DNA from 2 places in the Streptomyces sp. NPDC006512 genome. Region 2 is predicted to be linked to the other one. Evidence: riboswitches for the same ligand, from Rfam matches in the RefSeq annotation. Region 2 holds a riboswitch; the other holds the start of a gene.
What was found. A riboswitch is a leader RNA that binds a small molecule or an ion and turns the genes downstream of it on or off. The one in region 2 is predicted to bind S-adenosylmethionine.
Positions count from the first base shown of each region.

Region 1 (3,375 bases), on a different contig from region 2:
ACGCGCCCTGCGCGGCCTCCTCCGCCAGCGCCTCGGCGAAGGCCCGGTTGTAGGCGGCGTACGACTGCCACTGCCGCCGGAACTCCGCGTCGAAGGCCGGCTCGCGCGGGACGTCGTACAGGTGGTGGTGGGTGAACCAGAGCACCGAGTTGGCGATGCCGTTGTACGCGTCGTCGTACACCCCCGGATCGATGTCGAGCATCCGCACGCCCGGCTCGGACACGCCCCGGCGGACCGCCTCCCGGTCGGCGTCGGACAGGGCCGCGCAGATCCACAGGGCCTCCGGCTGCCGCGCGAGGGCCGCGGAGAGGCCGGAGACGAGACCGCCCCCGCCGCGCCGGGTACTGAGCGTGCCGTCCTGTTCGAGGGCGTACGAGAGCGGGCCGCGGTTCGCGGCGACGAGTACCTGAGAAGCCTGAGAAGCCATGCGGCCAACCTAGCCAGGCCCGCCCCCGGTCAAACGCGTGTACGCCGAGCGCGGCGAGGATCATTCCCGGCCCGGACCCCCGGTCAGGCCACGCGGCGCCCCGCGTACTCCTTGATCTCCACCATCGGCGGCCGCTCCTCGGTGTCCACCGGATAGGTGCGCGGAACGAACCCGTCCGGCCCCCGCTCGAACTGCGTCAGCTCCGGCCGCACGAGGTGCCCGCGCGAGAGCCGCAGCTGCGCCGTGCGGTAGATCGCGGCGGCCATCCGGCCCAGTGCCTGCCCGTCCTGGTGCCGGTGCAGCCGGACCCCGACGTCGACCTGGGCCAGCGCGTCCAGCCCGACCGTGTGCAGCGCGTCCACGAGCAGCCCCAGCTCCACCCCGTACCCGACGGGGAACGGCAGCCGCTCCAGCAGGGAGCGCCGTACGGCGTACTCGCCGCCCAGCGGCTGCACGAAGCCGGCCAGCTGCGGCCAGTGCAGGTTGAGGAGGGGCCGCGCGACCAGCTCGGTGACCCGGCCGCCCTGGCCGGGGGCGTCCCCCAGCGGGCGGTCGTACATCGCCTTGACGAACTGGACCTGCGGATCGGTGAGCAGCGGGCCCACGATCCCGGACACGAACGCCGCCGAGAAGTCCCGCAGGTCGGCGTCCACGAAGCAGACGACCTCGCCGCTCGTGGCGAGCAGCGAGCGCCACAGCACCTCGCCCTTGCCGGGCAGCGCGGGCAGCCGCGGCAGGATGTCGTCGCGGTGCACCACCCGGGCGCCGGCCTCGGCCGCGACCTTCGCCGTACGGTCCGTCGAGCCGGAATCGATCACCACGAGCTCGTCGACGAGGGGGATCGGCGGGCCCTCGATCAGGTCGCGCCGGATCACCTCGACGATCCGCCCGACGGTGGCCTCCTCGTCGAGGGCGGGCAGCACCACGCTGACCGTCGTGCCCGCCGCCCGTTTCCGGTCGAGCAGCTGGTCGAGCGGTCGGTCGGCTGCGGACCAGGAGCGGGCGGCCAGCCAGCGCTCCACCTCTTCCAGCACTCTCGGGACTCCCTGCTTCATCGGTGGTTTGGACCGAAAAGTGATCCATCTCGCGGTTCGGACGGCTGTCTCAACCACCCGGACCTTCGGTTACAGTCTTGAACAACGCGAAGGACCACCGCATGCCGGGGGTCCCGCGTACAAACGCCCGGACGCGCCCTGCGCGCCGCCCGGTGCCATACCGCTCATCCAGAGGGGCAGAGGGATACGGCCCGTTGAAGCCCCGGCAACCCTCCAGTCGGTTCTCGCGATGCGTCTGAGACGCACTCCCGCGGGGTCCCCGGCTAGGGAAGGTGCCAATTCCGTCTCATGGCGAAGTGCGCCATGGGGAAGATGAGGAGAAAGGGCCTCGCCATCATGGCTGCACAGACCGTCGCCACCTCTGCCGACCTGGATTCCGTGGATCTCGGACCCGCCACCGGCCTTTCCTGCCGCGAGTGCGGTACCCGCTTCGAGCTCGGTCCCATTTTCGCCTGCGCCGAGTGTTTCGGACCGCTGGAAGTCGCCTACGAGCTGCCCCTCGGGAACCCCGAGGCCCTGCGCGCCGCGATCGAGGCCGGCCCCGACAACATCTGGCGTTACGCCCCGCTGCTGCCCGTCCCGGCGGACGTGGCCTCCAAGCCCAGCCTGAACCCGGGCTTCACCAAGCTCGTGGACGCCGCGAACCTGGCCAAGGAGCTCGGCGTCACCGGCAAGCTGTACGTCAAGGACGACTCCGGCAACCCGACGCACTCCTTCAAGGACCGTGTCGTGGCCATCGCCGTCGAGGCCGCCCGCGCCTTCGGCTTCACCACCCTGTCCTGCTCCTCCACGGGCAACCTGGCCGGCGCCGTCGGCGCCGCGGCCGCCCGCGCCGGCTTCCGCTCCTGCGTGTTCATCCCGCACGACCTGGAGCAGGGCAAGGTCGTCATGGCCGGTGTCTACGGTGGCGACCTGGTCGGCATCGAGGGCAACTACGACGACGTCAACCGGTTCTGCTCCGAGCTCATCGGCGACCCGCTGGGCGAGGGCTGGGGCTTCGTCAACGTCAACCTGCGGCCGTACTACGGCGAGGGCTCCAAGACCCTCGCCTACGAGATCTGCGAGCAGCTCGGCTGGCGGCTGCCCGACCAGATCGTCATCCCGATCGCGTCCGGCTCCCAGCTGACGAAGATCGACAAGGGTCTCCAGGAGCTGATCAAGCTCGGTCTCGTCGAGGACAAGCCGTACAAGATCTTCGGCGCCCAGGCCGAGGGCTGTTCCCCGGTGTCCACCGCCTTCAAGGCCGGGCACGAGGTGGTCCGCCCGCAGAAGCCGAACACCATCGCCAAGTCCCTGGCGATCGGCAACCCGGCGGACGGCCCGTACGTCCTGGACATCGCCCGGCGCACCGGCGGCTACGTCGAGGACGTCAACGACGAGCAGGTCGTCGAGGCCATCAAGCTCCTCGCCCAGACCGAGGGCATCTTCGCCGAGACCGCGGGCGGCGTGACCGTCGGCGTCACGAAGAAGCTGATCGAGAACGGGCAGCTGGACCCGGCGCTGACCACCGTGGTCCTGAACACCGGCGACGGCCTCAAGACCCTGGAGGCGGTGGCCGCCGACAGCGGCCAGACCGCCACGATCCGCCCGAGCCTGGACGCCTTCCGCGCCGCCAACCTCGCCTGACCTCCACCACGACACCCGGAAAGGCGGTAGCGCCATGAGCGTCAACGTCCGCATCCCCACCATCCTGCGCACCTACACCGGCGGCGTGGCCGAGGTCCCGGCCGAGGGCGCGACCCTGGCCGAGGTCATCGACTCCCTGGAGAAGAACCACCCGGGCATCGCCGCGCGCGTCCTGGACGACCAGGGCAAGCTGCGCCGCTTCGTGAACGTCTACGTCAACGACGACGACGTGCGCTTCGAGGGCGGCCTGCAGACGGCGACGCCCGA
Region 1 is NZ_JBEXPG010000018.1:117,626-121,000, reverse strand. It holds gene ABZZ17_RS15205 (trehalose-6-phosphate synthase) at 1-427, opposite strand, end outside; gene ABZZ17_RS15200 (glucosyl-3-phosphoglycerate synthase) at 511-1,461, opposite strand; SAM riboswitch class I at 1,644-1,801, shown strand; gene thrC (threonine synthase) at 1,819-3,108, shown strand; gene ABZZ17_RS15190 (ubiquitin-like small modifier protein 1) at 3,143-3,375, shown strand, end outside.
Region 1: linked by a shared signal. The riboswitch ahead of thrC (threonine synthase) and the one ahead of ABZZ17_RS25165 (aminotransferase class V-fold PLP-dependent enzyme) in region 2 are both predicted to bind S-adenosylmethionine.

Region 2 (3,375 bases):
ACGGCGTCGAGCGCAAGGTGAAGGCCACCGAGAAGCTGCGCGCGAAGCTCAGCAAGGGCTTCTACGCCGAGGGCAACCAGATTCCGAAGCCCACGGTCGAGGAGTACAAGGAGATCCAGAGCGGCCACGGCCACCACTGATCTCCGGCATGACCGCTTGAGGGATTGATTTCGGTCAATCCTGGTGTCGCCACGGCGAGAGCCCCGTCCAGTGTCTGGACGGGGCTCTTTGCCGTCTCCGGGGCTGGATAGGCTGGTCTCCTTCCCATTCCCCCGTGGTATCCCGATGAGCAGCAGGAGCGGACCATGAACGTTGTGACCCCGGCAGGCGGCGACAGCGTGGCGGCCCGTGGCTGGCCGGGCGTCCTCGACGCCCTGCTGACCGGCCGGAACCTCGGTGCGGACGACACCGCCTGGGCGATGGAACGGATCATGCGGGGCGAGGCCACCGACGCGCAGATCGCCGGCTTCGTGGTCGCGCTGCGGGCCAAGGGGGAGACCGTCGCGGAGATCAACGGCATGGTGCGCGCCATGTACGAACACGCCAACCTGATCGAGGTGGCGGGCCGGGCGGTGGACATCGTCGGCACCGGCGGCGACGGCGCCAAGACGGTCAACATCTCGACCATGTCGGCGATCGTGGTGGCCGGCACGGGCGCGAAGGTCGTCAAGCACGGCAACCGGGCGGCGTCCTCCGCGAGCGGTTCCTCCGACGTGCTGGAGAAGCTCGGCGTCAACCTCGACCTCACCCCCGCCCGGGTGGTGGAGGTCGTCGAGGAGGCCGGGATCACCCTCTGCTTCGCGGTGAAGTTCCACCCGGCGCTGCGGCACGTGGCGGCCGCCCGCAAGGAGCTGGGCATCCGGACGACCTTCAACTTCCTAGGTCCCCTGACCAACCCGGCCAAGGTGCGGGCCCAGGCGACGGGCGTGGCCGATCCGCGGGTGGCCCCCATCATGGCGGGGGTGCTGGCCGAGCGGGGCTCGTCCGCGCTGGTGTTCCGCGGCGACGACGGCCTCGACGAGCTGACCACCACGGCCACCTCGCGCGTGTGGTGGGTCCGGGACGGTTCGGTGACCGAGTCGACGTTCGACCCGCGCGACATCGGAATCCCGCTCGTCGACGTGTCGCAGCTGCGGGGCGAGGACGCCTCGTACAACGCCGATGTGGCCCGCCGGCTGCTGGCGGGCGAGAGCGGCCCCGTCCGTGACGCCGTACTGCTGAACTCGGCCGCCGCCCTGGTCGCGCTGGACCCGGGGACGGGCTCCCTGGAGGAGCAGCTCGCGGCCGGCGTGACCCGGGCGGCCGAGTCCATCGACTCGGGTGCGGCGCGGGCCGCCCTGGACCGCTGGGTGGCCGCCAGCAACGCCTGAGCCCCACCCGTTTCGGCCAAGACCCCGGTCCGCATCGTGGACCGGGGTCTTGCGCACGGGAGATCGTGTGGCAGGATTCTGCCCAGGTCACGAGTGACAGCGTTTAGGCCCCGGCTTGCTGTCCGGCAACCCTCCTTCCGTGGCGGGGTGCCCCGGGTGATGACCAGGCCGTAGGCAGCGAGGTCTACGGCAAGCGCGGATCCCTCGACACCAGGGGTCCTGGTCTCTCGAGGAGCGTTTTCCGTGAGCAAGCGAATGCGATAGGGCGACTCCGCCCCCACTTCACCCCTCGGACCGGGTCCGCTTCCGTGCGCCCCGCGTCACTCCGAGGGCTTTCCCGTACCCCGGACGGCCGCAGAGCCGTACCCGCGTACGGGCACACCGAAGCCATTCAGCCCTGCCTGCCGGGAGATACCGCCATGTCCGCATCCCTGAACACCGCCGCCACCGACGCCACCGACGCCGCCACCGCCGGGGGCCCCGCCTGTGCCGAGCCGCTGGCCGTGCTCGGCCGGGACGTCACCGTCCCGCTCGTGACCGGCGGTGAGGTCACCTACGCCGCCCTGGACTACGCGGCCAGCGCCCCCGCGCTCCAGCGGGTCTGGGACGACGTGGCCGCGTACGCCCCGTACTACGGCAGCGTCCACCGCGGCGCCGGCTACCTCTCGCAGCTGTCCACGGACCTCTTCGAGCAGAGCCGGGTCACGGTCGCCGAGTTCCTCGACTGCCGGCCCTCGGACCAGGTGGTCTTCACCCGGTCCACCACCGACTCCCTCAACCTGCTCGCCGCGGTCCTCCCGGCCGGCTGCCAGGTCTTCGTCTTCGAGACCGAGCACCACGCCTCGCTGCTGCCCTGGACGGACGCGCGGGTCACCTACCTCAACGCCCCCCGCACCCCCGGCGAGGCCGTCGCCACCCTGGAGCGGGCCCTGGCCGACCGCGACCCGTACGGTCCCGCGCTGGTCTGCGTCACCGGCGCGTCCAACGTCACCGGTGAGCTGTGGCCCGTGAAGGAGCTCGCCGCCGCCGCGCACGCCCACGGTGCGCGGATCGTGCTCGACGCCGCCCAGCTGGCCCCGCACCACCCCGTCTCCGTCCGCGACCTGGACGTGGACTGGGTCGCCTTCTCCGGCCACAAGCTCTACGCCCCCTTCGGCTCGGGCGTACTCGCCGGCCGCGCGGACTGGCTCCAGGAGGCCGACCCGTACCTGGCCGGCGGAGGCGCCTCCCGCAAGGTGGCCCGCCGCGAGGACGGCGGCGTCGACGTCGAGTGGCACACCACCGCCGCCCGCCACGAGGCCGGCTCCCCGAACGTCATCGGTGTCTACTCCATCGCCTCCGCCTGCAAGGCCCTCACCGAGGCGGGCTTCGACGGTCTCGTCGCCCGGGAGCGCCACCTCATCGCCAGGGTCCGCGAGGGCCTGGCCGAGGTCCCGGCGGTCCGCGTCCTGTCCCTCTTCGGGGACGACGCCCCGCGCGTCGGCGTCATCTCGTTCGTGGTCGACGGCTGGAACAGTTCGCACTTCGCCGCCGCCCTGTCCGCCGAGTACGGCATCGGGGTGCGCGACGGACTCTTCTGCGCCCACCCGCTGGTGCGCACGCTGCTGGGCAGCGAGCCGCAGGAGCCGGGGGAATGCGGTGCCCCCGAGGCGGCGCCGGGGGAGCGTTCGCTGAACGCCATCCGCGTCAGCTTCGGCGCCGGCACCCCCGACGAGCACGTGGAGCGCTTCGTCCGCGCGGTGCGGGAACTCGTCGCGGACGGCGCCAAGTGGCAGTACCGCACCGAAGAGGGCCGCTGCGTCCCGGCCGTCTGACGGCCGGCACCAGCGGCCGGCGGGCGCTACGCGTCGAGGCCGATCGCGAACGCCGCTTCCAGGTCGTGCTGGGAGTAGGTGCGGAACGCGACGTGGGTGTCCGTCGCCTCGACGCCCGGGATCTTGCTGATGCGGCCCGGGATGATGTCCGCGAGGTTCTCGTGGCGGGCCACGCGGACCAGCGCGATCAG
Region 2 is NZ_JBEXPG010000038.1:12,414-15,788, forward strand. It holds gene ABZZ17_RS25155 (ubiquinol-cytochrome c reductase cytochrome b subunit) at 1-140, shown strand, start outside; gene trpD (anthranilate phosphoribosyltransferase) at 306-1,370, shown strand; SAM riboswitch class IV at 1,456-1,572, shown strand; gene ABZZ17_RS25165 (aminotransferase class V-fold PLP-dependent enzyme) at 1,790-3,184, shown strand; gene ABZZ17_RS25170 (Lrp/AsnC ligand binding domain-containing protein) at 3,211-3,375, opposite strand, start outside.